DNA from 2 places in the Stenotrophomonas maltophilia group sp. SKK55 genome. Region 1 is predicted to be linked to the other one. Evidence: riboswitches for the same ligand, from Rfam matches in the RefSeq annotation. Region 1 holds a riboswitch; the other holds the start of a gene.

Region 1 (14,578 bases):
CCGAACATCCGCCCATCCCACCTCGGGTGGTCCCCGGCACGCGGCCGGGGACGCATTCGCTACGGCGCGCATCCATCCTTCTGGAGGAGAGCCCCCTTGTTGTTCAAGGGGGTGCGCCAACGGCGCGGGGATAAGGTGGAATGCGCGGACCAGCGACCGGTTACCGGTCGCTGGTGATGAGCTGCACGACGCTGGAGAAATCCAGCTTGCCGCGGCCGGCCTGGTGGTTCATCGAGTACAGGTTGCGGGCCACTTCGCCCAGCGGGATCGAGGCACCGACACTCATCGCCGCTTCCACCGCCAGGCCCATGTCCTTCAGCATCAGATCGCTGCCGAAACCGCCGCTGTAGCCGCGCGAGGCCGGCGCATTTTCCAGCACGCCCGGCCACGGGTTGCACACTTCGGTGGCCCAGCTGCGGCCGGTGCTGACCGCCATCATCTGCGACAGCACCTTCGGGTCCAGCCCGTGCGCCACGCCCAGTGCGATGGCTTCACCGGTCACCGCCATGATCACGCCCAGCGCCATGTTGTTGCACAGCTTGGCGACCTGGCCGGCACCGCTGGCGCCGACATGGAAGATGTTCTTGCCCATCGCCTGCAGCACCGGGCGAGCGCGTTCCAGCGCGTCCTCTTCGCCACCGACGATGAAGGTCAGGGTGCCGGCCTGGGCGCCAGCGGTACCGCCGGAGACCGGCGCGTCGATCATCTGCAGGCCACGCGCGGCGGCCGCTTCGGAAACCTTGCGGGCACTGGCCGGTGCGATCGTGCTGCAGTCGATGACCAGTGCACCGGCCGGGATCGCGGCGAGGATGCCGTCATCGCCCAGGTACACACCTTCAACGTGGCGGCTGGCCGGCAGCATCGAGATCACGACCTCCGCATCGGCCAGGGTATCGCGTGCCGACGACGCCGCGCTGGCACCGGCATCGACGGCGGCCTGCACCGCGGCCGGGACCAGATCGAACACGCGCACGGTGTGGCCGTTCTTGACCAGATTGGCGGCCATCGGGCCACCCATGTTGCCCAACCCGATGAATGCAATGCGGCTCATGCAAGGCTCCTTTCAACAAGGGGAGTGCCCAGGTCGGCCAGCGGATGCGCGGCAGCGGCCCAGGGGGAAGCAAAGAAGGTGTCGGCCCACGCACAGGTGGCCTCGGCCAGGGTGGCCGGGTTCCACTGCGGATTGCGGTCCTTGTCGATCAGCAGCGCGCGGATGCCTTCGGCGAAATCACCATGGGCGGCGCAATGCAGGGCGACGATGTACTCCAGGCGGTAGATTGCGGCCAGATCCTGGCCGGCACTGCGGCGCTGCAGCTCGTACGACAACCGTGCTGACCCAGGTGCCCCGGCGGCGAGCGTTTTCTGTGCCGCCTGCAACCACGCATCATCGGTCTGCAGGCCGGCAATGCGCGCGACAATGGCTTCAAGGTCATCGCCTTCGCACAACGCATCGACCTGCGCCGCGTTGGCCAGCAGCGGACCGGTGGCGGCATCGCTGGCATGCGACTGCAGCAGATGGGTCAGGCGTTCGTGGTTGTGTGCTGGCTCACTGGACCAGGCCACCTGCAGCAGCGCATCGAACACCGCACTGCGGCGCTCTTCGGGCACATGTACATCGGCCAGGCCAGCGTAGATGGCATCGCCCGGGTTGAGCAGCGCCCCGGTCAGGGCCAGGAACAGCCCGCCCTTGCCCGGCACGCGCGGCAGCAGCCAGCTGCCACCGACATCAGGGAACAGGCCAACGGTGATTTCCGGGAAGGCCAGCTTGGAGCGCTCGCTGACCACACGATGGCTGGCGCCGGACATCAGGCCGATACCGCCGCCCATCACGATGCCGTGGCCCCAGCACAGGATCGGCTTGGCGTAGGTGTGGATGAGGTAATCGACGCGGTACTCGACGTCGAAGAACTCGGCGGCGTAGTCGTTCTCGCGGATGTCGCTGCGGCCGGCCTCACGGAAGGCGACCATGGCCTTGTACAGGCTGTGCAGGTCGCCGCCAGCGCAGAACGCCTTCTCGCCAGCACCCTGCAGCACGACCATGGCGATGCCGTCGTCGTCGGCCCAGGCGTTCAACTGCTCCAGCAGCAGGTGTGCCATCGGCAGCGAGAAGCCATTGAGCATGCGCGGCGCGTTGAGCGTGGCGATGCCGATGCGCATGCCGTTACCGGCCACGCGCTCCTCGAACAGCACCGGTGCGTCGTCGGCAGCGGTGTCGGTGCTCATGCGTTCTTCCACTGCGCGGCGCGCTTTTCCAGGAAGGCAGTCACGCCCTCGACCTGGTCGGCGGTGTCGAACAGATCGACGAAGGCTTCGCGCTCGGCCACCAGCGCCGAGGCGTGGGTGCCGGTGCGGGTGGCCTGTACCAGCGTCTTGCAGGCGGCGATGCTGGTCGGGCTCTGCTTGCCGGCCTTTTTCGCCCATTCCAGCGCCAGTGCCTTGGCTTCGCCCTTGCCGACCTTTTCTTCGGCCAGGCCGATGCGCAGCGCGGTCTCGGCATTGATGCGCTCGCCCAGCAGGATCATGCGCTTGGCCCAGCCCTCGCCGACCAGGCGCGGCAGGTTCTGGGTGCCGCCAGCACACGGCAGCAGGCCGACGGTGGCCTCCGGCAGCGCCACCTGGGCGTGGTCTTCGATGATGCGCAGGTCGCAGGCCAGCGCGCATTCCAGGCCTCCGCCCATCGCGTAGCCGTTGATCGCGGCGATCGACACGCCACGGAAACCGGACAGCGCCTCGAAGGCTTCGCCGAAACGGCGCGCGGCTTCGCGCGCTGCGGCCTTGTCGCCGGAAGCGAACTGGTTGAGGTCGGCACCGGCGGAGAAGAACTTCTCGCCGTCACCGGTGATCACCAGCGCGTAGATGTCGCGGTCTGCGTTGAGCGCGCCGACCAGGTCGCGCAGCGCCGACAGGCTGTGCACGGTCCAGGTGTGCGCCGGCGGGTTGTGCAGGGTAACCACGGCGGTGTGGCCATCGACCTCCACCTTCAGGCCCACGTGCTCCTGGGTACGCCAATCCTTCATCGCAGTTCCTCTTCGGTGTTGAGCAGGTGACGGGCAACGATCACCCGCATGATCTCGTTGGTGCCTTCCAGGATCTGGTGCACGCGGCAGTCACGCAGCAGGCGCTCGATCGGGTACTCGCGGATGTAGCCGTAGCCCCCGTGGATCTGCAGCGCTTCGTTGCAGACGTTGAAACCCGCATCGGTAGCAAAACGTTTGGCCATCGCGCACCACACATTGGCATCGCTGGCACCGGCATCGAGCTTGCGTGCGGCGGTATGCACCATCTGCCGCGCGGCCACCAGCTGGGTGACCATGTCGGCCAGCTTGAACTGCAGCGCCTGGAACTCGGCCAGCGCCTTGCCGAACTGGCGGCGCTCGCCCATGTAGCGGCGCGCGGCATCCAGCGCGCCCTGCGCGGCACCCAGCGAGCAGGCAGCAATGTTGATGCGGCCACCATCCAGCCCCTTCATCGCCAGCTTGAAGCCGCCGCCTTCCTCTCCCAGAAGGTGGCTGACCGGCACGCGGACGTTTTCGAAGGTGATGCCACGGGTGGGCTGGCTGTTCCAGCCCATCTTCTCTTCCTTGCGGCCGAAGCTGATGCCCGGCAGGTCCGACGGCACTGCAATGGCGCTGACGCCGCCGGCGCCGGCACCGCCGGTACGTGCCATCACCACCAGCAGTTCGGTGGCACCGGCGCCGGAGATGAAGGCCTTCGAGCCGTTCAGCACATAGAAGTCACCGTCGCGCACGGCGGTGGTCTTCAGCGAGGCCGCATCGGAACCGGCTCCCGGTTCGGTCAGGCAGTACGAGGCCAGCTTGTTGCCCGAGGACAGGTCAGTGCCCCACGCATCGCGCAGTGCTGGCTGGCCCCACGTGGACACCATCCACGAGGCCATGTTGTGGATGCTGATGTAGGCCGCAGTCGACGGATCGATGTTGGCGAGCTCCTCGATGACGACGGCGGCGTCCAGCCGGCTCAGGCCGCTGCCGCCCACTTCCGGGTCCATGTACAGACCGCAGAAGCCCAGTTCACCGGCCTTGGCGATCGCCTCGCGCGGAAAGATGCCCTCCGCATCCCATCGCGCGGCGTGCGGTGCCAGTTCGGCCAGTGCGAAGTCGCGCGCTGCCTCGCGGTACGCCTGCTGCGCTTCTTCCAGTTCCGTCGTCATCGAGTGGCTCATGGCTGCTCCTGCCGTTACTTCAGGCTGATCGTGGTGTTGACGCCGTGGCTCAGCGTTTCGTCATCGAACCAGCGCGCGGTGACCGTCTTGGTCTGGGTGTAGAACAGCACCACCTGCTTGCCGTACGGGCCCAGGTCGCCCAGCTTGGAGGCGCGCGAACCGGTGAACGAGAACAGCGGCACCGGCACCGGGATCGGCACGTTGATGCCGACCTGGCCGACGTCGATGTCTTCCTGGAACTTGCGCGCGGCCGCGCCGGACTGGGTGAACAGTGCGGTGCCGTTGCCGTTCGGGTTGCTGTTGACCATCGCGATGGCGTCTTCCAGCGTCTCCGCTTCGAGGATGACCAGCACCGGCCCGAAGATTTCTTCCTGGTAGATGCGCATGTCGGTGGTGACACCGGCAAAGATGGTCGGACCGACGAAGTTGCCCTTCTCGAAGCCATCCACCTGCGGCCTGCGGCCATCGAGCACCAGCTTGGCGCCCTGCTCCACGCCCGAGGCGATCAGGCCTTCCACGCGCTCGCGAGCGCTGCAGGAAATGACCGGGCCGACGTCGGTGCCGGACACGGTGCCGGCGCTCACCTTCAGGGTCTTGGCCTTTTCGACCAGATCCTGCACCCAGTTGCGCGCTTCACCGACCAGCACCAGGGTGGAGGCGGCCATGCAACGCTGGCCCGCGGCGCCGAAGGCCGCACCGACCATCGCGTTGAGGGTCTGTTCCTTGTTGGCGTCCGGCAGCACCACGGCGTGGTTCTTGGCGCCCATCATGCACTGCACGCGCTTGCCGGCCAGCGAGGCACGGTTGTACACGTGGGTGCCGACGCGGGTGGAACCGACGAACGACACGGCCTTGATGTCCGGGTGGTCGCAGATCGCGTTGACCACTTCTTCGCCACCGTGGACGACGTTCAGCACGCCCTTCGGAATGCCGGCTTCCAGGGCAAGCTCGACCAGGCGCATGGTGACCATCGGGTCCTGCTCGGACGGCTTGAGGATGAAGGTGTTGCCCGTTGCAATCGCCATCGGGAACATCCACAGCGGGATCATCGCCGGGAAGTTGAACGGTGTGATGCCGGCGCACACGCCCAGCGGCTGCATGATCGTGTAGGTGTCCACGCCATTGGCCACGTTGTTGGCCAGCTCGCCCAGCTGCAGGTTGCCGATGGCGGCGGCGTGCTCGACCACTTCCAGGCCGCGGAACACATCGCCTTCGGCGTCGGGCAGAGTCTTGCCCTGTTCGGCGGTGAGGATGTGGGCCAGCTCGCTCATGTTCTCGCGGATCAGCTGCTGGTACTTCAGGAAGATGCGCGCGCGGGTGCCGATCGGGGTCTTGCGCCAGGTCTTGAAGGCTTCCTTGGCGGCGGCGACGGCGGCGTCCACTTCGCCGGTGGTGGCGAAGGGCACCTTGGCCAGCACGTCCTGGGTGGCCGGATTGATCACGTCCTGCCAGTGGGAGGTGGCCGATTCAACGAACTGGCCATCGATCAGCATGCGGATACGGGGCGCTGCAACAGTCATGACGACAATCCCACAGGGTGCGAAAGATGCTTGGCATTATTCACAGCATCCACCTCGATTTCCGGGCTGAATCCGCTTAATCTGGCCAACACGCCCCACGATTCCTGTTAATTCTGTGAATTCCTCAGCTCCCCAGCGGCAACTCGGCCTGCGCCTGCTGCGGCTGCGCGAACAGCGCGGCTACAGCCAGGTTGACCTGGCGCGGGCACTGGGGTTGTCGGCCAGCTACCTGAACCAGATTGAGCGCAACAAGCGTCCACTGACCCCGGCCGTGCAGAAGAAGCTGGGCCAGGTACTCGGGGATGTTTCGGCGCTGTTCGACGAAGATGAGCCCGCCGCGCTGCAGGAAGCGCTGGGCGAGACCCTGCGCGACCTGGGCCTGGCCGAAGTCAGTGCCACCGAACTGCGCGCCCTGGCGGGCAACCTGCCGCAGGTCAGCCGTGCGCTGCTGGACCTGCACCGCCGCCACCTGGCACTGCGCGAGCATGCCGCCGCGCTGGAGTTCCAGCTGGGCGAGCCCGGCGCCGGCAGCACCCTGCCGGCCGGCGACCAGGTGCGCGAGTTCTTCAACCGCATGCACAACCATATTCCCGAGCTGGACGAACTGGCCGAGCGCCTGTTCGCCGAGTGGGGGCTATCGCCTGGGCATGTGGCGCCGCGCTTGCGCCAGCTGCTGGCCGACCGCCACGGCGTGCTGGTGGAAGTGGCCGCACTGCAGGCCGGGCGCGAGAAGCGCCATTACGATGCCGGCACGCGCCGGTTGTGGCTGCCGGACTACCTGGAGCCAGGCCAGCAGGCGTTCCAGATGGCCGCCGAACTGGCCCTGCACGGCTACCTGCCGCAGATCGACGCGGTGGTGGCGCGTGCGGGCTTCACCGATGACGCGCGCGTCGCGCAGGCGCGGGTGGGTCTTTCGAACTACTTCGCCGGCGCGCTGGTCATGCCCTACATGCGCTTCCTGCGTGCGGCCGAGGCCAGCAGCTACGACATCGAACTGCTGGCGCACCAGTTCGGCGTCGGCTTCGAGGCGGTCTGCCACCGGCTGAGCACGCTGGCACGGCGCAGTGCGCCCGGCCTGCCGTTCTTCTTCATCCGCGTGGACCGCGCGGGCAACGTATCCAAGCGCCATTCGGCCACCGACTTCCATTTCTCGCAGGTGGGTGGCTCGTGCCCGCTGTGGATCGTCTACGAGGCGTTCAACCAGCCAGGCCGCATCCTTACCCAGACCGCGCGCATGCCCGATGGCCGCCGCCATTTCTGGCTGGCACGGCAGGTCAGCAGTGGCCCGGTGGGCCATGGCCAGCCGCGCAAGACCTTCGCGGTGGCGCTGGGCTGCGATCTGCAGCATGCCGAGCGGCTGGTGTATTCACTGGGGCTGGATGTGCAGAGCCCGGGCAATTCGGTATCGATCGGGCCGGGTTGCCGGGTGTGCCCGCGCGAGGACTGCATGCAGCGCGCGTTCGCGCAGTTGCCGGGCCGGTAGGGTTGGTTCGGCAGGGCTGCGCTCTGCAACCGTGGTAGTACCGGCCGCTGGCCGGCAACCTAAAAAGCAACAGCGGGCTTTCCGTGGGTTGGCGGAGTGGGTCCGGTTGCGGGGGACGCTGCAAGTACCCCTCCGGGGCCCGGCCCAGCCGCTGGCGGCTGTGCGTTCGGGCGCTTGCGAAGCAGTGCTTCGCAAGCAAAGCGCCCTCACCCATGTAAGCTCGGTCGCCGCTTGCTCGTGTGCGCTGTCCTGCGCACACGGCAAGACCGGGGTTGGGCGTCCTGCCCAACCCGCCCGAGGCACGCCTCGGGCCCATGCGGCTCACGCCCCCTGCAACCGGCCCCCCCCATCCGGATGAATTCTCAGTCTGGAATGCATCCACGCGTGGCGTGGCTCTACTGGTAGGTGCCAACCCTGGTTGGCGCGTTTTAGTCCCAGAACACGGTCAGTACGCGGTGGCCTTCCGAGGGTTTGGGGGCGTCGACGTGCTCGCCGTACGGCCAGCCTTCGCCCACACCGTCGCATTCCAGACCCTGCAGCCAGCCTTCCACGGTCTCGACGTCGGCACTGGTCAGCACATGCACGTTCTCGGCAGCAGGCCATTCGCTGTCGTCTTCCAATGCACTGCCCCAGTCCTGGTGCAGGCCGACGTACACGCCTTCCACTTCAGGCTTCGCTGCAATCACGGCCAGGCGCGCGTACAGCTCGGCAATCGGCGGGCGACCGAAACCCCATTGGTTGGGCGCGATGCATTCTTCGAAATCATTGCCTTCGAAGTACGCAGCCAGTGGCACCACCGGCAGGTGTTCCGGGTCGCGAGTATCGAGGCGTTCAAGCAGATCCAGCAGTTCCTGGCGGGCAGACATCCACAGCTCCTTGCAACATGAAGCACGATTGTATTGATCGCGCTCAGTAGATCGGCGTCACCTTCATCTGCGGCAGCGGGCGCGGTGCGCCGTCGGTCAGGTCCGGGCCAAGGTCCTCCCAGGTGCGGCCCTGCTCGACCATCTGCGCCCACAGCTGCTGCGAGCCGCGACGCTTGTCTTCCGAGCCGAGCTTGTACGACGGCGGTGCCGGATCGCCACGGGCAACCATCGAGTACGCCGCGCGATAGGCCAGCACCTGCTGCGCCGGGTCGTCGGTACGCGCCACTTCCAACGTGTAGCGCTGATAGGCCGAGGCCAGGTTGCGCCAGCGGATCCAGTAGTGGTTCCCGAACGAGAACGAACAGAAGCGCGCGCCCGCCAGGCTGCCCTTGTCGGCGATGCGGGTCAGCACCTCCTGCGGCATGTCCAGGTTCATGCCGCCTTCGTCGCCCTGCAGGCTGACGTGCACGATACGGTCGCGGTAACCCGGCGCGCGTGCCTGCAGCAGGTCACGCCAGTTCTGCATGGTCGCCACGACTGCGAACAGGAAGCGCCCCAGCTCGGCTGCGGCGAGCGGCGTGGCAATGGACTGGTAATGCCGTTGCCATCCGTGGCGGTTTTCGGTGGGCAGGAACACGGCACGTTCCAGCGCCTGTCGGCCATCACTGCCGCGGCCCACGTCCTCGGCATGCTGCGGGTAGACCAGGTTGATGGCGAAGGTCGGCCAGCGCGGTAGCGCGGCATCAAACAGATGGATCGGGAAGTTGCTGCTGATGCCGCCATCGGAGAACCAGCAGATGCGGAACGCGGTGATCACCGGGCCGCAGGTCTGCCCGGCGCTGGTCAGCCCTTCCATGCTGTCGGCCACGTTGTGTTCCTCGTCGGCGGCAGGTGCAGTGGGTTCGCAGCGGCGTTCGCGGCGCGAGGGCTCATGCAGCGGCACCGCGCTGATCAGCAACGGGAAGCTCAGGCTCATGCGCGTGGCCACCAGCACCGGCAGCTTCGAACCCTGCGGCAGGTGGTAGTACCGGCGCCCTTCCACCTCCAGCGGCGGGCCGGCCTGCGTCACCAGCCACTGCACCACGCTGGCGGGGAACAACTGCTCGAATTCCTCGCGCAGGAACCAGAACTGTGCGCCGCCCAGCGGCAGTGTGCGTGGTTCGTTGTGCGACACGCAGGTGGTGATCATCTGCAGGCTGATCGCATGCGGGCTGTCCGGCTCGCCGGCATAGCGAGGCGCGTCGTGCAGGTCGGCAAAGGTCAGCGGTGCATCCAGCGGCTTGCCGGACAACTGCTGCAGGCATTCATGCAGCCACTCGGTCAATGCCGGTTTACGTGCATCGCGACCGAGGCCACTGCACAGGCCCAGCAGGTTGCGCCGGGCCACGCGCGCCACGCGCAGCGCGGCTCCGGCCACGCCTGCACCGTAGGCGCACAGCAGCGACGGCAGCAGCGTCGCGGCCACGCCGCTCCAGCCACCGCCCCACCCGCCCAGACCGAGCAGCAGCGCCAGCGACACCAGCACTTCCAGCGGCGCGATCTCGAGTACCGCCACCGCCAGGCACAGCAGTTTGTGCGGCAAGCTGGCATTGCCGGTCAGCACCACCAGCAGCCGATAGGCCGCACGCGCGCCCCGCGCCGGTTGGAACAGGCTGTAGATGAACCCCCGCCGCGACAACTGCGCCGACACCGCCGACAGCCCGCCATAACCGGCATCACCGGCCAGGTGCTCGCCGGCCTGCTGGCGGCGATCACCGTATGCCGCCGCAGCCGCTACCGCCGCAGCGATGGCGCCAGCGGAGGTGCCGCCGATGCTCTTGAACCGATACTCGCGTGCCAGCGCCAGTACCGCATTGGGGTACACGATGCCGCTGGTGATGCCGCCTTTCATGACCAGATCGCAGTACTTGTCCGCCACCGTCTTGCCCCCGAGCCTACCGTCCGCCGCGTGGATGCCAGTATGGCGCAGCGGCTTCTCAGGGCCTGAGAACACCACCGCAGTCCGGGCAGGAATCTGCGGCGTTCAGCCGATGGCAGGCCTGCAGGCTTGACCGGCTCCACCATCGGCGTAGCATCTGCAGCAAGCCAAGGGACAGACCCGCGGCTGCCACAACGACATGAGGGATTCTCATGGAATTCGACTATCTCGTCTTCATCGGGCGATTCGAGCCCTTCCACAACGGCCACGCCGCCGTTGCCCGCCTGGCCCTGAGCCGGGCCCGCAAGCTGATCTTCCTGGTCGGCTCTGCCGATACCCCCCGCAGCCTCCGCAATCCCTGGACCGTGGCCGAACGCGCCGTGATGATCCAGGCCGCCCTCGATGGCCACGCCGACCGCCTGCTGATCCGCCCGCTGCGTGACCACCTGTACAACGAAGCACAGTGGATCGCCAATGTGCAGCGCCAGGTGGCCGACGCCCTGCGCAACGACGGTGCCGCCGCTGATGCAAAGGTGGGCCTGATCGGCATGGACAAGGATGCTTCCAGCTACTACCTGCGGGAGTTCCCGCAATGGCCGCTGGTGGACGTGCAGCACACCGCCACCCTGTCGGCCACCGAGCTGCGGCGCTACCTGTTCGAAGCCGGCGACGTCGACTTCCACGGCGCGCTGCTGATGCTGCGTGGCAATGTGCCGGCGCCGGTGTACGACATGCTCGAAGCGTTCCGCAAAAGCGCGCCTGCGTATGCCCAGCTGGTGGCCGAGTACCGCTTCATCGAACAGTACAAGGCCGCCTGGAAGGATGCGCCCTACGCGCCCACCTTCGTCACCACCGATGCGGTGGTGGTGCATTCGGGCCACGTGCTGCTGGTACGGCGCCGTTCGGAGCCCGGCAAGGGCCTGTGGGCGCTGCCCGGCGGTTTCGTTGGCCAGGAGCAGAGCCTGCTGGACAGTTGCCTGCGCGAACTGCGCGAGGAAACCCGGCTGAAGATTCCGCTGCCGGTGCTGAAGGGTTCGCTGAAGGGCCAGCAGGTATTCGACCACCCCGACCGCAGCCAGCGCGGCCGCACCATCACCCACGGTTTCCACTTCGAATTCCCGGCCGGCGAACTGCCGCCGGTGCGCGGTGGCGACGACGCCGACAAGGCGCGCTGGATACCGGTGAGTGAGGCGTTGGACATGGGCCCGCAATTGTTCGAAGACCACCTGCACATCCTGGAGTATTTCCTCGGCCGCGGCTGACCTGCCCGGCTCTCCCCACCGGCGGATAGACCGCTGGTGTCACTCGACGCGAAGGAGCTTCCGTCATGCACTACCTCGATAACCTTCTTCTCAACACCGACAGCTACAAGGCCAGCCATTGGCTGCAGTACCCGCCGGGTACCGATGCCACGTTCTTCTACGTGGAATCACGTGGCGGCCTGCACGATCGCACGGTGTTCTTCGGCCTGCAGGCGATCCTCAAGGACGCCCTGGCACGGCCGGTCACCCACGCTGACATCGACGACGCTGCTGCGGTATTCGCCGCCCATGGCGAGCCGTTCAACGAAGCCGGCTGGCGCGATATCGTCGATCGGCTCGGCGGCCACCTGCCGGTGCGCATCCGTGCCGTGCCCGAGGGCAGCGTGGTACCCACCCACCAGGCACTGATGACCGTCGAGTCGACCGACCCGGCTGCGTTCTGGGTGCCGTCGTACCTGGAAACACTGCTGCTGCGCGTGTGGTACCCGGTCACCGTGGCCACCATCAGCTGGCATGCACGGCAGACCATTGCTGCGTTCCTGCAGCAGACCAGCGACGATCCGCAGGGGCAGCTGCCGTTCAAGCTGCACGACTTCGGCGCCCGCGGTGTATCGAGCCTGGAATCGGCCGCGCTGGGTGGTGCCGCACACCTGGTCAACTTCCTCGGCACCGACACCGTATCGGCCCTGTGCCTGGCCCGCGCGCACTATCACGCGCCAATGGCCGGTTATTCGATTCCTGCCGCCGAGCACAGCACCATCACCAGTTGGGGCCGCGAGCGCGAAGTGGACGCCTACCGCAACATGCTGCGCCAGTTCGGCAAGCCGGGCGCGATCGTGGCAGTGGTGTCGGACAGCTATGACATCTACCGCGCGATCAGTGAGCACTGGGGCACGACGCTGCGTGATGAAGTGATCGCTTCGGGCGCCACCCTGGTCGTCCGCCCCGACTCGGGTGACCCGGTGGAGGTGGTGGCCGAAAGCCTGCGCCGGCTGGATGAAGCGTTCGGCCATACCCTCAACGGCAAGGGCTACCGCGTACTCAACCACGTGCGGGTGATCCAGGGCGATGGCATCACCCCGGATACGATCCGCGCCATCCTGCAGCGCATCACCGGCGACGGCTATTCGGCCGACAACGTGGCCTTCGGCATGGGCGGCGCGCTGTTGCAGCGGCTGGACCGCGACACCCAGAAGTTCGCGCTGAAGTGCTCGGCAGCACGGGTCGAGGGTGCGTGGATCGACGTCTACAAGGACCCGGTCACCGATGCCGGCAAGACCAGCAAGCGTGGCCGCATGCGCCTGCTGCGGCGCCTGGATGACGGCAGCCTGCACACGGTGGCGTTGCCTCCCAGCGGTGACGAGGCGCTGCCGACCGGCTTCGAGGATGCGATGGTGACCGTGTGGGAGAACGGGCGCCTGCTGCACGACCAGCGCTTGGATGAGATCCGCACGCGGGCTGCGGCGGGGCATTGACCGCGTATCCCGGGGCCAGCGCCCGTTGCCACGCAACGGGCTCCAGACCCTGCGCTCTTGACCGGCGCCACCAACAGGTCCACCTTGCACACGCCGAAGGTATCCCTGCCGTGGCTGGATGGCGGCAGGGAGTTAAACGGGAATCCGGTGAAGGCGCTTCGTGCGCCCATTCCGGAGCTGCCCCGCAGCGGTGAATGGAAACGAATCCTGCCAACAGCACTGGGCTCGCGCCTGGGAAGCGGCAGGGAGTAGGTGGGCTGCGGCCCGTGTCCATCAGCCCGAATATCGGCCCCGGCCGGGGGACACGACCGTCCCCTGATTCGACCTGGACTCTCCGCGGGGAGGGTGCCGGGGCCATCGCCAGCCTGCATGCGCAGGCGGCGTGGCCGCGCGCGTCCTGTTCACGGTAACCGGCCAGACCGCTCCCACGCCCTGACGCACGCCACGATGACCGAGTTCCAACGCCCCACCCTGACCCTGCCCGCCGATGGCAAGCGCCTGCTGCTGCATTCTTGCTGCGCGCCGTGCTCGGGCGAAGTGATGGAGGCGATCACCGCTTCCGGGATCGACTACGCGATCTTCTTCTACAACCCCAACATCCACCCGGTGAAGGAGTACGAGCTGCGCAAGCAGGAGAACATCCGCTTCGCCGAGCAGCACGGCATCCCGTTCATCGACTGCGACTACGACACCGACAACTGGTTCAGCCGCGCGCGTGGCATGGAGAACGAGCCCGAGCGCGGCATCCGCTGCACGATGTGCTTCGACATGCGTTTCGAACGCACCGCGCTGTACGCGCACGAGCACGGCTACGACACCATCAGTTCGTCGCTGGGCATCTCGCGCTGGAAGAACATGGCGCAGATCAACGACTGCGGCATCCGTGCGGCGTCGCGCTATGAAGGCCTGCAGTACTGGGACTACAACTGGCGCAAGGGCGGCGGTGCCAGCCGCATGATCGAGATCAGCAAGCGCGAGCAGTTCTACCAGCAGGAGTACTGCGGCTGCGTGTACTCGCTGCGCGATGCCAACCGCCATCGCCGAGAGAACGGCCGCGAGCGGATCCGGATCGGCCTGCTGTACTACGGGCAGGACGCTGAGGCGCCGCAGGGCGATTGACGTGCAGGCATGGGGCGGCCACGCTGGTCGCCCTTTCTGATGTAGTGGATCTGCCATGACTGTCCTGCCCGCCGATGTCGCCCTGCTGGTGATCGACCTGCAGCCGGACTTCATGCCGGGCGGTGCGCTGGCCTGCGACCAGGGCGATGCGCTGGTGGCACCGATTGCCGATCTGTTGGCGCAGCGCCGCTACCGCACCGTGGTGGCGACCCAGGACTGGCACCCGGCCGACCACGCCTCGTTCGCCAGCCAGCACCCCGGCAAGCGACCGTTCGAGACCATCCTGCTGCACGCGCAGCCACAGACCCTGTGGCCCGACCATTGCGTGCAGGGCAGCGATGGCGCCGCGCTGCACCCGGGCGTGGACTGGACCGTGGCCGACCTGATCCTGCGCAAGGGCACCCGCCCACAGGTGGATTCGTACAGCGCCTTCCGCGAGAACCACGGCCCCGATGGCGAGCGCCCGGCTACCGGCCTGGCCGGCTGGCTGCATGAGCGCCGCATCCGCGAAGTGCACGTGTGCGGCCTGGCACGCGACTACTGCGTGCTGTGGAGCGCGCAGGACGCGGTGAAATCCGGCTTCCGGGTGAAGTTCCTGTGGGACCTGACCCGGCCGGTGACCGAAGCCAACGACGCGATGGTGCGCGAAGCGCTGGGCAAGGCGGGGATCGCGATCGTCTGAGGCGTGACCGCCGGGCATGGCCCGGCGCTACCGCGCACGTCGCTTATGCCGCTTGCGCGCTCCTGCCCACAAC
Region 2 (14,578 bases), on a different contig from region 1:
CGTAATACAGCGGCCGCTCGCCCACCGGATCACGGGCCAGCCACAGCACGCGCGACTCGCGGTCCCAGACACTGAAACCGAAGGCGCCCTCGATACGCGCCAGCGCCCGCTGCACGCCCCATTCGACGATCGCCTGCAGCAGCAGCCGTGCATCGCTGCAGCTGCGTGGCAGATCGCGCAACTGCGCCTGCAGGTCAGCGCGGTTGTACAGGCGGCCGTCCAGGCACAGCACGTAGCGACCGCAGTCCGAGCTGAGCGGCTGCAACGGCGTATCGGTCGGCGCCCGGCAGTGGCCCAGCGCGAGGCCGGCCTCGGCGTCGGTCCAGTAGCCGATGCGCCCCCGGCCGCGCTGCTGCAGGGCGCGCAGCATTGGCGCCAGCTGCTGCAGCAGGAGTTCGTCCTCGGCGGGCGGCAGCCAGGCCCCGACCACGCCGCTCATCGGGCGCCTCCGCACTGGCGGCGGCGGGACGGGTTCAGCAGGCAGGGGGCGGCGGGCGACATGGGGACGGCACGCGGAGCGGAGGAGACTCCATGCTCGGCCGCAGGCCCCGCCGCGTCAGTCGCTTTGCTGTCAGCGATCGTCACCCGCCGTATCACGAAGGTAACGTTTTGTAACAGCGACAGGCTATGCTGGGCGGCAAGTCGTTGCCGGGACTGAGACCCGGCCCGTGCGCCAGCAACCCCGGCTGAATGGCGCCCGCCCCCGGCACCCGGGCGGCCCGATGGCTGGGATAGCATCGCCGCGCTCGTGCCGTGGCGGTACGTCTGCGCCTACGGAGGCCTTGGAAATGCTGGATATCGTACTGGTCGAAGACGATGCCCGCCTGGGAACGATGGTCAGTGACTACCTGCAGCGGCATGGCTACCAGGTCGCCCATGAACGCAGCGGCGAGCGGGCAGTGGCCCGGATCCTGGCCGAAAAGCCGGCGCTGGTGCTGCTCGATGTCGGCCTGCCCGACCAGGATGGTTTCGAAGTGTGTCGGCAGATCCGCCCTCACTATGACGGCATCATCTGCCTGCTGACCGCCCGCACTGACAACATCGACCAGGTTCTGGGACTGGAGCTGGGGGCCGACGACTACATCGGCAAACCGATCGAACCGCGGGTGCTGCTGGCGCGGCTGCGCGCCCACCTGCGCCGCCACCGCCGGGTCGAACCGCGTGACGGCAGCCTGCGCTTCGGCGAGCTGAACATCGACCCGTCCACACGCAACGTGCACCTGCAGGGCAGCCTGCTGGAGCTGACCACGGCCGAGTTCGACCTGCTGTTCCTGCTGGCCAGCAACGCCGGCCAGATCCTGGACCGCGACGCGCTGCTGCGCGGCCTGCGTGGCATCGCCTTCGACGGCCTGGACCGTTCGATCGATGCCCGCATCTCGCGCCTGCGCCGCAAACTGGGCGACAACCCCGAGCAGCCGGAACGGATCAAGACCGTCCGTGGCCGCGGCTACCTGTTCAGCCGCTCGGCATGGGGATGAAGCGCACGCCCTCGGCGATGCGCGGCCACGCCTTCCACTTCCTGCGCTACGGCGTCGGCTTCCTGGTCGCCCACCTGTTGTTGATCGTGCTGGGCCTGTGGGCCTGGGATGCCCTGCTGGAAGACCGCACGGAAGCTGGTCTGCAGGCCGAGATGCGTGGCACCCATGCGCTGCTGCAGCACCGTTTCGCCGAAACCCCGCGCGACCAGTGGCCGGTGCTGGCACGCGAACTCGACGCCGATTTCGCCTACGCGCTGCGCATGGTGCCGCTGGCTGAGGCAGTGAGGGCGTTGCCGGCCAGCCAACGTCCGCCGTTCAACAACGGCCGCGTGCAGATCGACCTGGAGCACATGCGCAGCCTGCAGCGCATCGGTGACAGCGACTACGCGGTGATGCTGGGGCCGCTGGACGAAGCGCTGCCGGACGAGGGCTGGCAGGACAGCGAAGTGTCCGGCGTGGCGATCCTGCTGCTGATCCTGATGGTGGCGGTGGCACTGCCGATGTACGTGATGGTCTATCGGTTGTGGCGCGACGTCTCGCAGCTGGCACAGGCGGCCAGGCAGATGCGCGATGGCCAGTTGGACACGCGAGCGCCGCGTGCGGGCACCGCGCTGGTGCGGCCACTGGCCAATGCCTTCAACCACATGGCCGAGCAGCTGCAGCAGCTGCTGGAAAGCCAGCGTGTGCTGGCGCAGGCGGTGGCGCACGAAGTGCGCACGCCATTGGCGCGGATGCGTTTCGGCCTGGCCGACCTGGAGGACACCGCGCTCGATGATGGGCAGCGCGATGCACTGGGCGGATTGCGCACCGATGTGGATCGGCTGCAGCACCTGACCGATGCCGGCGTCGAGTACGCCGCACTGGGCCGCTGCCATCAGCCGACCCGCCAGCGCCTGCAGCTGGCGGCGCTGGTACGTGGCGTGGTCGCCCAGTTCGCGCCGCTGCCGATGCCGGTGCAGCAGGCGCTGTCGCCGGTGGGCCTGGTCAACGTCAACCGGCACATGCTGGAGCTGGCACTGCGCAACCTGCTCGGCAATGCACTGCGTTATGCGCGCCGGCAGATCCGTATTGCCAGCACCGTCAATGACGGCTGGCTATGCCTGCAGGTGGAGGACGACGGCCCCGGCATCGCACCCGAACTGCGCGGCCAGGTGCTGCAGCCCTATGTCCGGCTGGACCCGGGCAGTCCCGGCTTCGGCCTCGGCCTGGCGCTGGTGCAGGTGGTGGCCGACAAGCATGGCGGCCACGTCGAAGTGACCGATTCGGCGCTGGGCGGTGCCTGCATCCGCCTGCGCCTGCCGCTGGAAAACGGCGGCATCGTCGAATGCGAAGCGGCCTGCTAGGCCGCCGGTTCCGCACGCGGCAAGGCGAACACGAACAGCGCGCCACGCTCGCTGTCGCGCAGTTCGATGCGGCGGCCGTGCAGCTGCACGATGCGCTGCACGATCAACAGCCCCAATCCGCCGTTCTCGCCGCGCCGCGCTCCCAGCGCGGCCGGTGCCTGGAACAGCTGGGTGCGCAACGCCGGCGCGACCCCTGGGCCGTCATCGGCCACGCTGACCTCCACGCTGTCGGGAGTCGCACGCAGGCGCACCTCGATCTGCCCACCGTCGGGTGCATGGCGCAGCGCGTTGTCGAGCAGGTTGGTCAACACCCGTTCGACCAGGCCCAGGTCGGCGCGCACCAGCGGCAGGCCCGGCGGGAACGCCGCGTGCAGCTGCTGGCCCCGCGCCTGTGCCGCCAGTTCGAACTTCTGCAGCACGTCCTGCAGCAGCTCCGGTAGTGCGAACACCTCCCACTCCAACCGCACTTCGCCATGCTCCAGCCGCGCCAGCTCGAACAGCGCGCGCGCCAGCCGGCCGACCTTGGCGCTCTGTGCCAGCGCGATGCCGAGATAGCGGCGGCGCTCTTCCGCTGACAGCGTGGCGTCCTTCAACGCCAGCGTTTCCAGGTAGCCATGCAGCGACGACAGCGGCGTGCGCAGGTCGTGCGAGATGTTGGCGACCAGTTCGCGGCGCTGCAGGTCCTGCTGGCGCAGCTGCTGCCACTGCTCGCCCAGCCGCTGCGCCATCTGCGCGTGCGCGTGTTCGAGGATCACCAGCTCGTCGCGCTCACCGGGGCGCAGCGGCTCCGGCGGTGGCAACGGCGTGGGTGCGTCGATGTCGAAGGCCTGGATGCGCCGGGTCAGCCGCCGCAGCGGACGGGTCACCCAGTAGAACGCCACCAGCCCGGCCAGCAGGCCGAGGCCACCGACCAGCACCACCGACCACAGCGTGGTGTTCCACTGGCTGCCGGCGGCAAGATCGTCGGCCAGCATCTGCCGGTGCTCGCCGACCAGCACCACGTACACGTAGCCCGCCGGCCGGCCCTGCACGATCAGAGGTGCCGCGCTGAACACCTTGCGGCCATTCGCGCTGCGCGGGTCATCGCCGAGGATCGGCAACGGCGCACCGGCCAGCAGGCGGCGCAGCGGCGCCACGTCCACCCGGTTTCGCACCAGGTGCCCACTGGGCGCATCGTGGCCGAGGATGCGGCCCTGGTCGTCCAGCAGGTAGACCTCGACGCTGGGGTTGACCGCCATCAACTGGCCGAACAGCGCGCGCACCGCGGCGTCGCGCATGCCGCTGGTATCCATCAGCTCGCTGCGCTGGGCGATGTGCTCGGCCAGGCCCAGCGACAACCGCTGTACCACCTCCTGCTCGTGGCGGGTATTGGCACGCATCTGCAGTGCAAGCAGCGCCATGCAGCACGTCAGCATCAGCGCGGCGGTCACCACTGCCAGCTTCTGCCAAAGGTTCGGCTTGATCATGCCGCCGCTCCGGCCGGGTCGACCAGCTTGTAGCCACGGCCCCACACCGTCAGCAGCCGCCGCGGATTGGCCGGATCGGGCTCGATCTTGCTGCGCAGGCGGTTGATATGGGTGTTGACCGTATGCTCGTAGCCATCGTGCTGGTAGCCCCAGACCTGGTTGAGCAGTTCCATGCGCGCGAACACCTGGTCCGGGTGACGGGCAAAGAACAACAGCAGGTCGAACTCGCGCGGGGTCAGCTCCAATGGATTGCCATCCACCGAGGCGGTGCGCGCGACCGGGTCCAGCTGCAGTCCCCCCAGTTCGATCGCGCCGGCATCGATGCGTGCGCTCTGCGCCATCGCCTCGGCGCGGCGCAGCAGCGCGCGCACGCGTGCCACCAGTTCCGGCATCGAGAAGGGTTTTGCCAGGTAATCATCCGCGCCCAGTTCCAGGCCGACGATGCGCTGGGTTTCGCTGCCGCGCGCACTGATGATGATGATCGGCACATACCGCGCCATCGCGCGTGCGCGCTGGCACACCTGCAGGCCGTCCACGCCGGGCAGCATCACGTCCAGCACCAGCGCGTCCCAGGGACCTTCCTGCTCGAGCAGGCGCAGGCCGGCATCGCCGCTGGCAGCATGGGCGACGTCGTAGCCCTCATCGCCCAGGTGCATGCGCAGCAGGTCGGCGATGTGGGCATCGTCTTCAACAATCAGCACGCGTTTGGTCGACATCGTCAGCTCAAGGCCAGTGGGGAGGCGGGTTGCATTGTGGCGCGGGACGGCCGCCGATACCTCACGAAAAATTGAATCCTGCGTGAGGATTCGTTGACCCGGGCGGGCGCAGCATGGCCCCGTCACCCCCTTCCCGGAGTCCGCCATGTCCTTGTCCCGCCGCCATCTGCTGGGCCTGGGCGGTGTTGCTACCGCCGCCGGCCTGCTCGGCCTTGGGGCCTGCAGCCGCGCCGCCCCCGCCGCCGCCGAAGCGCGCCCGTCGCGACAGTTCGAGGTCATGCACAGCGATGCCGACTGGCGCCAGCGCCTGACCCCGGCGCAGTACGCGGTGCTGCGCCAGCAGGCCACCGAACGGCCGTGGAGCAGCCCGCTCAACAAGGAACACCGCCAGGGCACCTTCGCGTGTGCCGGCTGTGCGCTGCCGCTGTTTTCCTCGTCCACCAAGTTCGAGAGCGGCACCGGCTGGCCCAGCTTCTGGGCGCCGCTGCACAACGCCATCGGCGAAGACCGCGACGTCACTTTCGGGATGCTGCGGGTGGAGGTGCACTGCCGTCGCTGTGGCGGCCACCTCGGCCATGTGTTCAACGATGGCCCACGCCCGACCGGGCTGCGCTACTGCATGAACGGTGCGGCGATGGTGTTCGTTCCCGGCGCCACGGATGGCACTGCCGACGGCTGGCGGGTGCCGGTCGGTTCTTCCCCTGTTTCCGGAGCCTGACGATGCTGCTGTTGCTGCTTGCCTACCTGGGGGGCGCGCTGACCCTGCTCAGTCCCTGCATCCTGCCGGTGCTGCCGTTCGTGTTCGCGCGTGCCGACCGTCCGTTCCTGCGCAGCACGCTGCCGCTGCTGCTGGGCATGGCGCTCACCTTCACCGTGGTTGCCAGCCTGGCCGCGGTGGGCAGCCAATGGGTGGCACAGGCCAACCAGGTCGGGCGCTGGATCGCCCTGCTGCTGATGGCGCTGTTCGCGGTCGCCCTGCTGTGGCCACGACTGGCCGACCATCTGCTGGCGCCGTTCCAGCGCGTGGGTGCCCGTCTGAGCGCGCGCGCCGATGCCGCGGATGCCGCTGGGCGCGGCGGCGCGTGGACCTCGCTGCTGATCGGCATCGCCACCGGCCTGCTGTGGGCGCCATGCGCCGGTCCGATCCTCGGCCTGGTGCTGACCGGTGCCGCCCTGCATGGTGCCAGCGTGGGTACCAGTGCCCTGCTGCTGGCGTATGCGCTGGGCGCGATCACCGCGCTGGCACTGGCGGTGTGGGTGGGCGGCCGCGTGTTCCGTGCGCTGCAGGCGCGGCTTGGCCTCGGCGATGTACTGCGCAAGGTGCTGGGCGTGGCCGCCTTGCTGGCAGTGGTGGCGATCGGCCTGGGCTGGGATACCGGCCTGCTGACCCGTCTTTCCACGGTCAGCACCGCGCGTATCGAGCAGGGCCTGCTGGACGCGGTACCCGGCGCGCAGCCGTCGGCACCACCGATGATGATGATGGCCGGTGCCAACGCCGCTGGCGATGCACCGCTGCCGGTCGAGGGAACCCTGCCCGCGCTGGACGGGGCCACCGGCTGGCTCAACAGCCCACCGCTGACGGCCCAGCAGCTGCGCGGCAAGGTGGTACTGGTCGACTTCTGGACCTACTCCTGCATCAACTGCCTGCGTGCGATGCCGTTCGTGCACGAATGGGAGCGCCGCTACCGCGACCACGGCCTGGTGGTGATCGGCGTGCACACGCCGGAGTTCGCCTTCGAGCGTGACCCGCGCAACGTGATGAAGGCGGTGCAGCAGCTGAAGGTCGAGTACCCGGTGGCGCTCGACAACCAGTACACGATCTGGCGCGCGTTCAACAACCGCTACTGGCCGGCGCAGTACTTCGTTGATGCGCAGGGCAACATCCGCAGCCACCAGTTCGGCGAGGGCAACTATGCGCGTTCGGAACAGGTGATCCGTCGCTTGCTGACCGAGGCCGGCCAGACGAACCTGCCGCCGCCGGCCGATCCGGCCGCCGCCGCCGATCTGAAGGGCGTGGCTGCGCAGGCCGACATGGGCAATCTGCGCTCGCCGGAAACCTATCTGGGCCACGCCCGTGCCGAGCAGTTCGCCTCGCCCGGTGGGCAGCGCAGTGATGCCGCGTTCGACTACTCCTTGCCGACGACACTGGCGCTGAACCAATGGGGACTGTCGGGGCGCTGGACCGTCACCGATGAAGCCGCACAGCTGCAGCAGGCCGGTGGCCGCATTGCCTTCCAGTTCCATGCGCGTGACCTGCACCTGGTGCTGGCGCCCAGCCGCGACGGCACGCCGGTGCGCTTCCGCGTCTGGCTGGATGGCAAGGCGCTGCCCGCTGCCGATGCCGGTAGTGATGTCGGCGCCGATGGCAGTGGCGTGGTCGACGAGCATCGCCTGTACCAGCTGGTCCGCCAGCGCGGCACGGTCGGCCCGCATCGCTTCGAGATCGAATTCCTCGATGCGGGCGTGCAGGCCTATGCCTTCACCTTCGGTTGAACCGGGAGCACATGATGAAACTCTCCTTTGAACAGGGCATCGCCGCCGGTGTTGCCGGCCTGGTGGCCATGGCATTGATTGCCGGGGTGCTGCTGGTCGATCACGGCGCGGCTGCGGCGCCGGTCGAAGCCAGCGCGCAGATCCAGGCACTGCCGGCCCCCACCGGCGATGCGGCGTTCCGCGATGACGCCACCCACGCCAGCGTGGTGTTTGCCGGCGGTTGCTTCTGGGGCGTGCAGGGCGTGTTCCAGCACGTCAAGGGCGTGAGCAATGCGGTGTCCGGCTATATCGGTGGCAGTGCAGCCAATGCCCGCTATGAGCGCGTCAGCGGTGGCCAGACCGGCCATGCCGAAGCCGTAAAGATTGACTACGACCCGCGCCAGGTCAGCTATGGACAGCTGATGCAGGTGTTCTTCTCGGTCGCGCACGACCCGACCCAGCTCAACCGCCAGGGTCCGGACCACGGCAGCCAGTATCGCTCGGCGATCTTCAGTGATGACGCCCGCCAGCAGGCGGCCAGCCGTGCCTACATCGCCCAGCTCGGCCAGGCCGGCAGCTACCGCGCACCGATCGTCACCCAGCTGGTCAGCGGCCAGCGCTTCTACCCGGCCGAGAGCTACCACCAGAACTACATGACCAACTACCCGCAGGCCGCCTACATCCGCTACTACGACGCACCGAAGCTGGTGGCCCTGGCCAAGCAGTTCCCAGCGCTGTACCGGCGCGAGGCGGTGCTGGTGCCGATGCGCTGACGGCATTTCCCCTGGGGCTGATCGGTGCTCGGCTCTACACACCAAAAAAAGACGCACGGCGGTCCCGCCGTGCGCTTGGAATGCGCCGGCCACGCCCCGATCAGGCCCGGCCGACGACGACATGCTAGGCTCGCCATCATCATGGGTACAGAACCAGATGGCGGGATGTTCGATGGATACAGATGACCAGGTCACGATGATCCCTCCACGCTACCAGCGGCTCTCCGACGAACTGGCCGAGGCCATCCACGGCGGTCGCCTTCCGGTCGGCAGCCGCCTGCCTTCGCTGCGGCAGATGGCGTCGCAGCGCAGGCTCAGCCTCAACACGGTGATCGCGGCATATCGCCAGCTGGAAGATGCCGGGCTGGTGATTCCGCGGCCGAAGGCGGGCTTCGAAGTCGCGCCGCGGCTGTCGGTGCCGGAGCGTTCGCTGCGCGACACCCCGTCCGCGCCCACCGCGCCGCTGCAGCAGGTGCTGATGGCCCGGGTACTGGAAGCGCAGCGCCGACCGGGTGTGGTCGACCTGGCCTTCGCCGGCCCACGTGGTCGCCAGTTCTATCCCGGCGCGCAGCTGGCCCGGCATACCGCGCAGGTGCTGCGCCACGGCCAGCAGACGGTGGAGACCTATGCGAGACCCAACGGCTCCCCCCGGCTGCTGGCGCAGATCGTGCGCCGCAGTCCGCGCATGGGCCTGCACACCCACGCCGAGCGACTCCTGCTGACCCATGGTGCGATGGAAGGCCTGCAGCTGGCGTTGCGCGCGGTCACCCAGCCCGGTGACGCAGTGGGCATCGAGGCGCCGTCCTACTTCAACCTGTATCCGTTGCTGGCCAACCTCGGCCTGCAGGCCATCGAGTTGCCCACCCACCCGCAGCACGGGCTGGATGTGGATGCACTGGATGCGCTGCTGGAGCACACGCCACTGGCCGCACTGGTGGTGATGCCGACCGTGCACAACCCGCTCGGCTGCACCATGCCGACCGCCGCCAAACAACGCCTGGCCGAGCTGGTCAACGCACGGCAGCTGCCCCTGATCGAGGATGCGGTGTACGCCGAGCTGCAGTTCTGCGAACCGCCGGCACCCTTGCTGAAAGCCTTCGATCGCGATGGCTGGGTGATGGTGGTCGGTGGCTTCTCAAAGACACTGGCGCCGGATTACCGCATCGGCTGGCTGGATGGCGGTCGCTTCGCAGAGCGCATCGCGCTGCTGAAGTTCCAGTCCACCGGCGGTGAGCCGCAGCTGCTCGGCGATGCGGTGGCCGCGTATCTGGAAGCAGGCAGCTACGAGCACCATCTGCATCGCATGCGCCGCCTGTACCGCGAACAGGTGGGACGGCTGCGCCAGCTGGTAGCCGAGCATTTCCCGGCAGGCACCCGCGCCACCGAACCACAGGGCGGATTCCTGCTGTGGCTGGAACTGCCGGGCGTGGACACGCGCGAGCTGTTCGAGCGAGCGCTGCAGGAGGACATCGTGTTCATGCCCGGCCAGGTCTATTCGCGTGGCGCGCGCTATCGCCACTGCCTGCGGCTGTCGTGCTGCCAGAGCCTGGATGCACGCTTCATCGGTGCGGTGGAACGGCTGGGTGCGATCGCGCGGGAGCTGGCAGTGCGCCAGCTCCTGTAGAGCCGAGCCTACGCTCGGCTGCCCTTCGCTGACGGTCCCCGCTGAGCCGAGCGTGGGCTCGGCTCTACAGGAAGCAGGTCAGTCGAGCAGGTGCGTACTCAGGATCTGACCATCCGCCCCCGGCAGATGCGGCAGCCGTCCCCAGCACGGCATCGGCAGGCGCTGCTGCAGCGTGGCGATGTTCTCGTCCTGGCGCTGCATCGCCGGGTCGATGTGGTTGCCGATCCAGCCCAGGCAGTCCACGCCGCTGGCCTGCAGCGATTGCGCAGTCAACCGCGCGTGGTTGACGCAGCCCAGCCGCATGCCTACCACCAGCAGCACCGGCAGCTGCAGCGCACGCACCAGGTCGAGCTGGTCCAGCGTGGCCGAGACCGGCGCCAGCCAACCGCCCACGCCCTCCACCACGACGATATCGGCCTTCGCGCGCAGGCGTTCGAACGCGGCCACGATCGGCGCCAGCTCCACCTGCACGCCGTCCTCGGCAGCGGCCAGCTCCGGTGCCAGTGGCTGCCGCAGCGCATAGGGATTCAGATCGGCATAGTCCGGCACTGGCCAGCTGGCCGCCTGCAGCGCCAGCGCGTCCTCGTTGCGCAGGCCCTGCCCCAGATCCTCGCTGCCGCTGGCCACCGGCTTCATGCCCACTGCACGCAGGCCACGCTGGCGCAGTGCATGCAGCAGCGCGGTGCTGGCCGCGGTCTTGCCGATTTCGGTATCGGTGCCGGTAACGAACAGGGCGGGCGGCAGCGTAGCGGGCAACGGCATCGATGGGCTCCAACAGGGCAACAGTGTGTGCATTATCGCCGGCCCGGTGCACTTGCTAGACTGCGGGCATGTTCGCCAATGCCTCGCTCACCGGCAGCAAGCCGGAACAATACGCCCAGCTGCTGGAACAGGCCCGTGGCCTGGTCTACGCCGAGTCCGACCGCATCGCCAACGCGGCCAACCTCTCCGCACTGGTCTATCACGCCCTGCCCGACCTGAATTGGGTGGGCTTCTATCTGTATGACGGCAAGGAACTGGTGGTTGGCCCGTTCCAGGGCCTGCCGGCCTGCGTGCGCATCCCGCTGGACAAGGGTGTGTGCGGTGCCGCCGCCAGCCAGCGCGTAACCCAGCGCGTGGACGACGTCGATGCCTTCCCCGGCCACATCGCCTGCGATTCGGCCTCGCGTTCGGAGCTGGTGGTGCCGCTGCTGCGCGGCGATGAACTGATCGGCGTGTTCGATATCGACAGCCCGAAGGTCGGCCGCTTCGACGCCGACGATCAGGCCGGCCTGGAAGCCATCGCCCGCGTGTTCGTCGAGGCACTGGGATGAGCGCACCGAAGCTGCGCAACATCGGCCCGAAGAGTGCAGCCTGGCTGCGCCAGGTCGGGCTGCGCAGCCGCGAGGACCTGGTTGCGATCGGCGCAGTCGGCGCCTTCGTCAAGGTCAAGCGGGCCGGCTTCAAGCCCAGCCTGAACCTGCTGTACTCGCTGGAAGGCGCATTGCTGGACTGCCACTGGCAGGAGCTGAGCGAGCCTCAGCGTGAAGCGCTGGTGCAGGACTATGAGGCGCGCATCGCCGCGCATCCGCTGAAGGCGGCCGGCCCGGCGTCGGGCCCGGTGCATGAGCAGCGCTTCGATGCCGACGATGAGGCGGAAGACAGCGTGACCGAGCGCGCGGACGAGGATTGAGCCGCGCCCTCCTGTAGAGCCGAGCCCACGCTCGGCTGGCCTTTCTGATCGAAGTGCAGCCGAGCATGGCTCGGCTCTACAAGAGCAGCTCAGGGCTGCTGCAGTTCCAGCAGCTCGCCCACCAGCCCGACCTCGCCCCGCTCCAGCCACACCCGCAGGCGCGTGCCGTGGTCGATGCGCAGGGCCCAGCACAGCGACATCGGCAGGCCGCAGACCTGCGACAACACCATGCGCAGCGGGCCACCATGGCTGACCACCAGCGTCGGCACCGGATCATCATCATCGAGCAGGCGATCCAGCGCGCGCGCGATACGCCGCTCGAAATGTCCCCAGCTCTCGCCGTTCGGCGGCGGGAACGCATGCGGATCGGCGTGGAAGGCGGCCAGCGCATCTTCCGGCAGGTCGAACAGCGACTGCCCGTCCCAATCGCCGAAATCCAGCTCTTCCCATTCCTCGTCCGCTTCGACGTCCAGCCCGCGTGGGGTGGCCAGCGCCATCGCCGTGTGCAGCGCGCGCAACCGCGGTGAACTGATCACCCGCTCCCAGCGTTGCTCGGCATAGGCCTCGACCAGCTCTTGCGGCAGGCCGGCCAGCTGCGGTGGATCGCTGCGGCCATCAAGGAACTCATCGCGACCGTTGCCGGCGTGGCGGACCAGGTCGAGGATCATGCGTGCGTCCCGGACGGGCGGCGCAGGTACAGCGGAGAACGGGCAGACATCGGTAACGGCACCACGGGATCGAGCAACCATTCTAAAGGCACAGCAAAGGCAGCCGCGCAGGCGCGACGCAACGGGACGGCCTGCGATGCCGTAGACTGCGCGCACTTCCAGGTGACCTGCGGCCGTGGCCGGCAGGTTGAAACGGGAAGCCGGTGACGCGTGATGCCACGCCAGGCCGGCGCTGCCCCCGCAACGGTAAGCACGTCAGTTCCAGGCAACACCGCCACTGTGCCGCAGGCATGGGAAGGCGCCTGGACGGTGGCCTCGCGCCACCCGGCGGCAAGCCCGGAGACCGGCCCGGAAGCCTCAGGTCGCGATGCGGTGGGCATGGCGCTGGATGACCGTGGCGTGCGCTGCGGCATCGGCGCGTGCCTGCCTTCGCGGCTCCTCCCCTTCGCCACGCGGGCGTGCGTGGCACCTGGAGTCCCCCCATGAAGCTGCAGTCCCGAATGCTGTCCCTGGCCGTACTGGCCGCCCTGCCCGCGCTGGCACAGGCCGCCGATGACACCACCGCGCTCGACCAGATCCTGGTCACCGCCACGCGCACCCCGATCGCCCTGCAGGACAGCATCGCGCCGGCCCAGGTGATCGACCGCGCGCAGATCGAATCCAGCCAGGCCACCTCGCTGCAGGAACTGCTGCGCGGCCGCGCCGGCATCAACCTGGCCAATGTCGGTGGGCTCGGCAAGCAGAGCTCGCTGTTCCTGCGCGGCACCAACTCGGGCCACACCGTGGTGCTGGTCGACGGCGTGCGCATCAACAGTGCCGACCTCGGCCTGGCGATGTACCAGGACCTGCCGCTGGCGCAGATCGAGCGCGTGGAAATCGTGCGTGGCCCGCAGTCGAGCCTGTACGGCGCCGATGCCATTGGCGGCGTGATCCAGATCTTCACCCGCCGCAACCAGGGTGATTTCGCCCCGCACTTCCAGCTCGGTGGCGGCAGCAACGGCCTGCGCGAAGCCAGCGGCGGGATCGGTGGCGGGACTGAACGCGGCTGGTTCGGCGCCGACATCGCCTACCAGCATTCCGATGGCATCGATGCCTGCCGCGGCTCGGCAACGCTGTTCACCGGCTGCTTTGCCGACGAACATGACCGCGATGGCTACCGCAACCTGTCCAAGAGCCTGCGCGGTGGCTACACCTTCAACGACCAATGGAACGTGGAAGGCAGTGCATTGCGTGCCGACGGAAAGAACCATTACGACGGCTACTACAACTATTCGGAAACCCGCCAGCAGGTGCTGGCCGGCAAGGTGCGCTACACCCCGTCCGAACGCCTGGCGTTCACCGCCAATGTCGGGCGCGGTGACAACGAGTCGGACAACTTCGGTGACTTCGGTGCCCGTGGCAGCGCTCAGACCCACCGCGACAGTGCCTCGCTGCAGGGTGACTTCGCCTTGGCCGAAGGCCAGCTGCTGAGCACCGGCGTGGACTGGAGCGAAGACAACCTGGATGGCAGCAGTGCCGGATATCGGGTCGACAGCCGCCGCAACACCGGCGTGTTCGTGCAGTACCAGGGACGCTTCGGCCGCCACCAGCTGCAGGCCAGCGCGCGCAACGACGACAACCAGCAGTTCGGCAATCACGCCACGGGCAGCCTCGGCTGGGCGATGGAACTCGGCCACGGCCTGCGTGTCAATGCCAGTTACGGCACCGCGTTCAAGGCGCCGACCTTCAGCGACCTGTATGACCCGTGGAGCGGTGTGCCGACGTTGAACCCGGAGAAGTCCAAGAGCGCCAACCTGGGCGTTTCGCAGCAGGGACAGGGCTGGCACTGGGGCCTGGACGTCTATGAAACCCGCATCGATGATCTGATCACCTACGATGCGGCGACCTTCAGGATGCAGCAGGTGGAGAAGGCGCGCATCCGCGGTGCCGAACTGACCGGTGGCGTGCTGCTGGCCGGCTTCGACATCAACGCCCAGCTGAGCTACACCGACCCACGCAACCGCACCGGCGGCAGCACGCAGTTCGACAACTGGCTGCCGCGTCGTGCACAGCACACCGCGCGCTTTGACATCGACCGGCGTTTCGGGGACTTCCGCGCAGGCCTGACGGTTCAGGGTGCGGGCAAGCGCTATGACGATGCCGCCAACGCGGTGAAGGTGGGGGGGTACGGCACGCTGGATCTGCGCGCCGAGTACGCGCTGACGCCGTCGTGGTCGCTGCTGGCGCGTGCCGCCAACGTGTTCGACCGCAGGTATGAGACGGTGGCGTGGTTCAACCAGCCGGGCCGTGAGTACCAGTTGAGTGTGCGTTACCAGGCGAAATGAAAGAGGGCGCCGGGCATTGCCCGGCGCTTTCTCTGTAGAGCC

The links. Region 1 has a riboswitch for cobalamin ahead of AC2A1N_RS08345 (epoxyqueuosine reductase QueH). Riboswitches for the same ligand answer to the same signal wherever they lie in the genome.
Region 2: it holds a riboswitch for cobalamin, as region 1 does, so the genes downstream of both, btuB (TonB-dependent vitamin B12 receptor) here and AC2A1N_RS08345 (epoxyqueuosine reductase QueH) in region 1, are expected to answer to the same signal.

The regions. Positions count from the first base shown of each region.
Region 1 is NZ_JBXUHP010000014.1:33,912-48,489, reverse strand. It holds gene mmsB (3-hydroxyisobutyrate dehydrogenase) at 161-1,051, opposite strand; gene AC2A1N_RS08390 (enoyl-CoA hydratase/isomerase family protein) at 1,048-2,223, opposite strand; gene AC2A1N_RS08385 (enoyl-CoA hydratase) at 2,220-3,017, opposite strand; gene AC2A1N_RS08380 (acyl-CoA dehydrogenase family protein) at 3,014-4,180, opposite strand; gene AC2A1N_RS08375 (CoA-acylating methylmalonate-semialdehyde dehydrogenase) at 4,195-5,700, opposite strand; gene AC2A1N_RS08370 (helix-turn-helix domain-containing protein) at 5,816-7,183, shown strand; gene AC2A1N_RS08365 (hypothetical protein) at 7,612-8,049, opposite strand; gene AC2A1N_RS08360 (patatin-like phospholipase family protein) at 8,093-9,940, opposite strand; gene AC2A1N_RS08355 (bifunctional nicotinamide-nucleotide adenylyltransferase/Nudix hydroxylase) at 10,180-11,229, shown strand; gene AC2A1N_RS08350 (nicotinate phosphoribosyltransferase) at 11,295-12,704, shown strand; cobalamin riboswitch at 12,799-13,012, shown strand; gene AC2A1N_RS08345 (epoxyqueuosine reductase QueH) at 13,152-13,823, shown strand; gene pncA (bifunctional nicotinamidase/pyrazinamidase) at 13,879-14,505, shown strand.
Region 2 is NZ_JBXUHP010000003.1:107,262-121,839, reverse strand. It holds gene asnB (asparagine synthase (glutamine-hydrolyzing)) at 1-439, opposite strand, end outside; gene AC2A1N_RS02065 (winged helix-turn-helix domain-containing protein) at 789-1,478, shown strand; gene AC2A1N_RS02060 (ATP-binding protein) at 1,475-2,821, shown strand; gene AC2A1N_RS02055 (sensor histidine kinase) at 2,818-4,287, opposite strand; gene AC2A1N_RS02050 (response regulator transcription factor) at 4,284-5,003, opposite strand; gene msrB (peptide-methionine (R)-S-oxide reductase MsrB) at 5,149-5,721, shown strand; gene AC2A1N_RS02040 (cytochrome c biogenesis protein DipZ) at 5,724-7,496, shown strand; gene msrA (peptide-methionine (S)-S-oxide reductase MsrA) at 7,511-8,248, shown strand; gene AC2A1N_RS02030 (aminotransferase-like domain-containing protein) at 8,421-9,872, shown strand; gene bioD (dethiobiotin synthase) at 9,951-10,634, opposite strand; gene AC2A1N_RS02020 (GAF domain-containing protein) at 10,703-11,185, shown strand; gene AC2A1N_RS02015 (TfoX/Sxy family protein) at 11,182-11,544, shown strand; gene AC2A1N_RS02010 (histidine phosphatase family protein) at 11,634-12,212, opposite strand; cobalamin riboswitch at 12,356-12,578, shown strand; gene btuB (TonB-dependent vitamin B12 receptor) at 12,695-14,536, shown strand.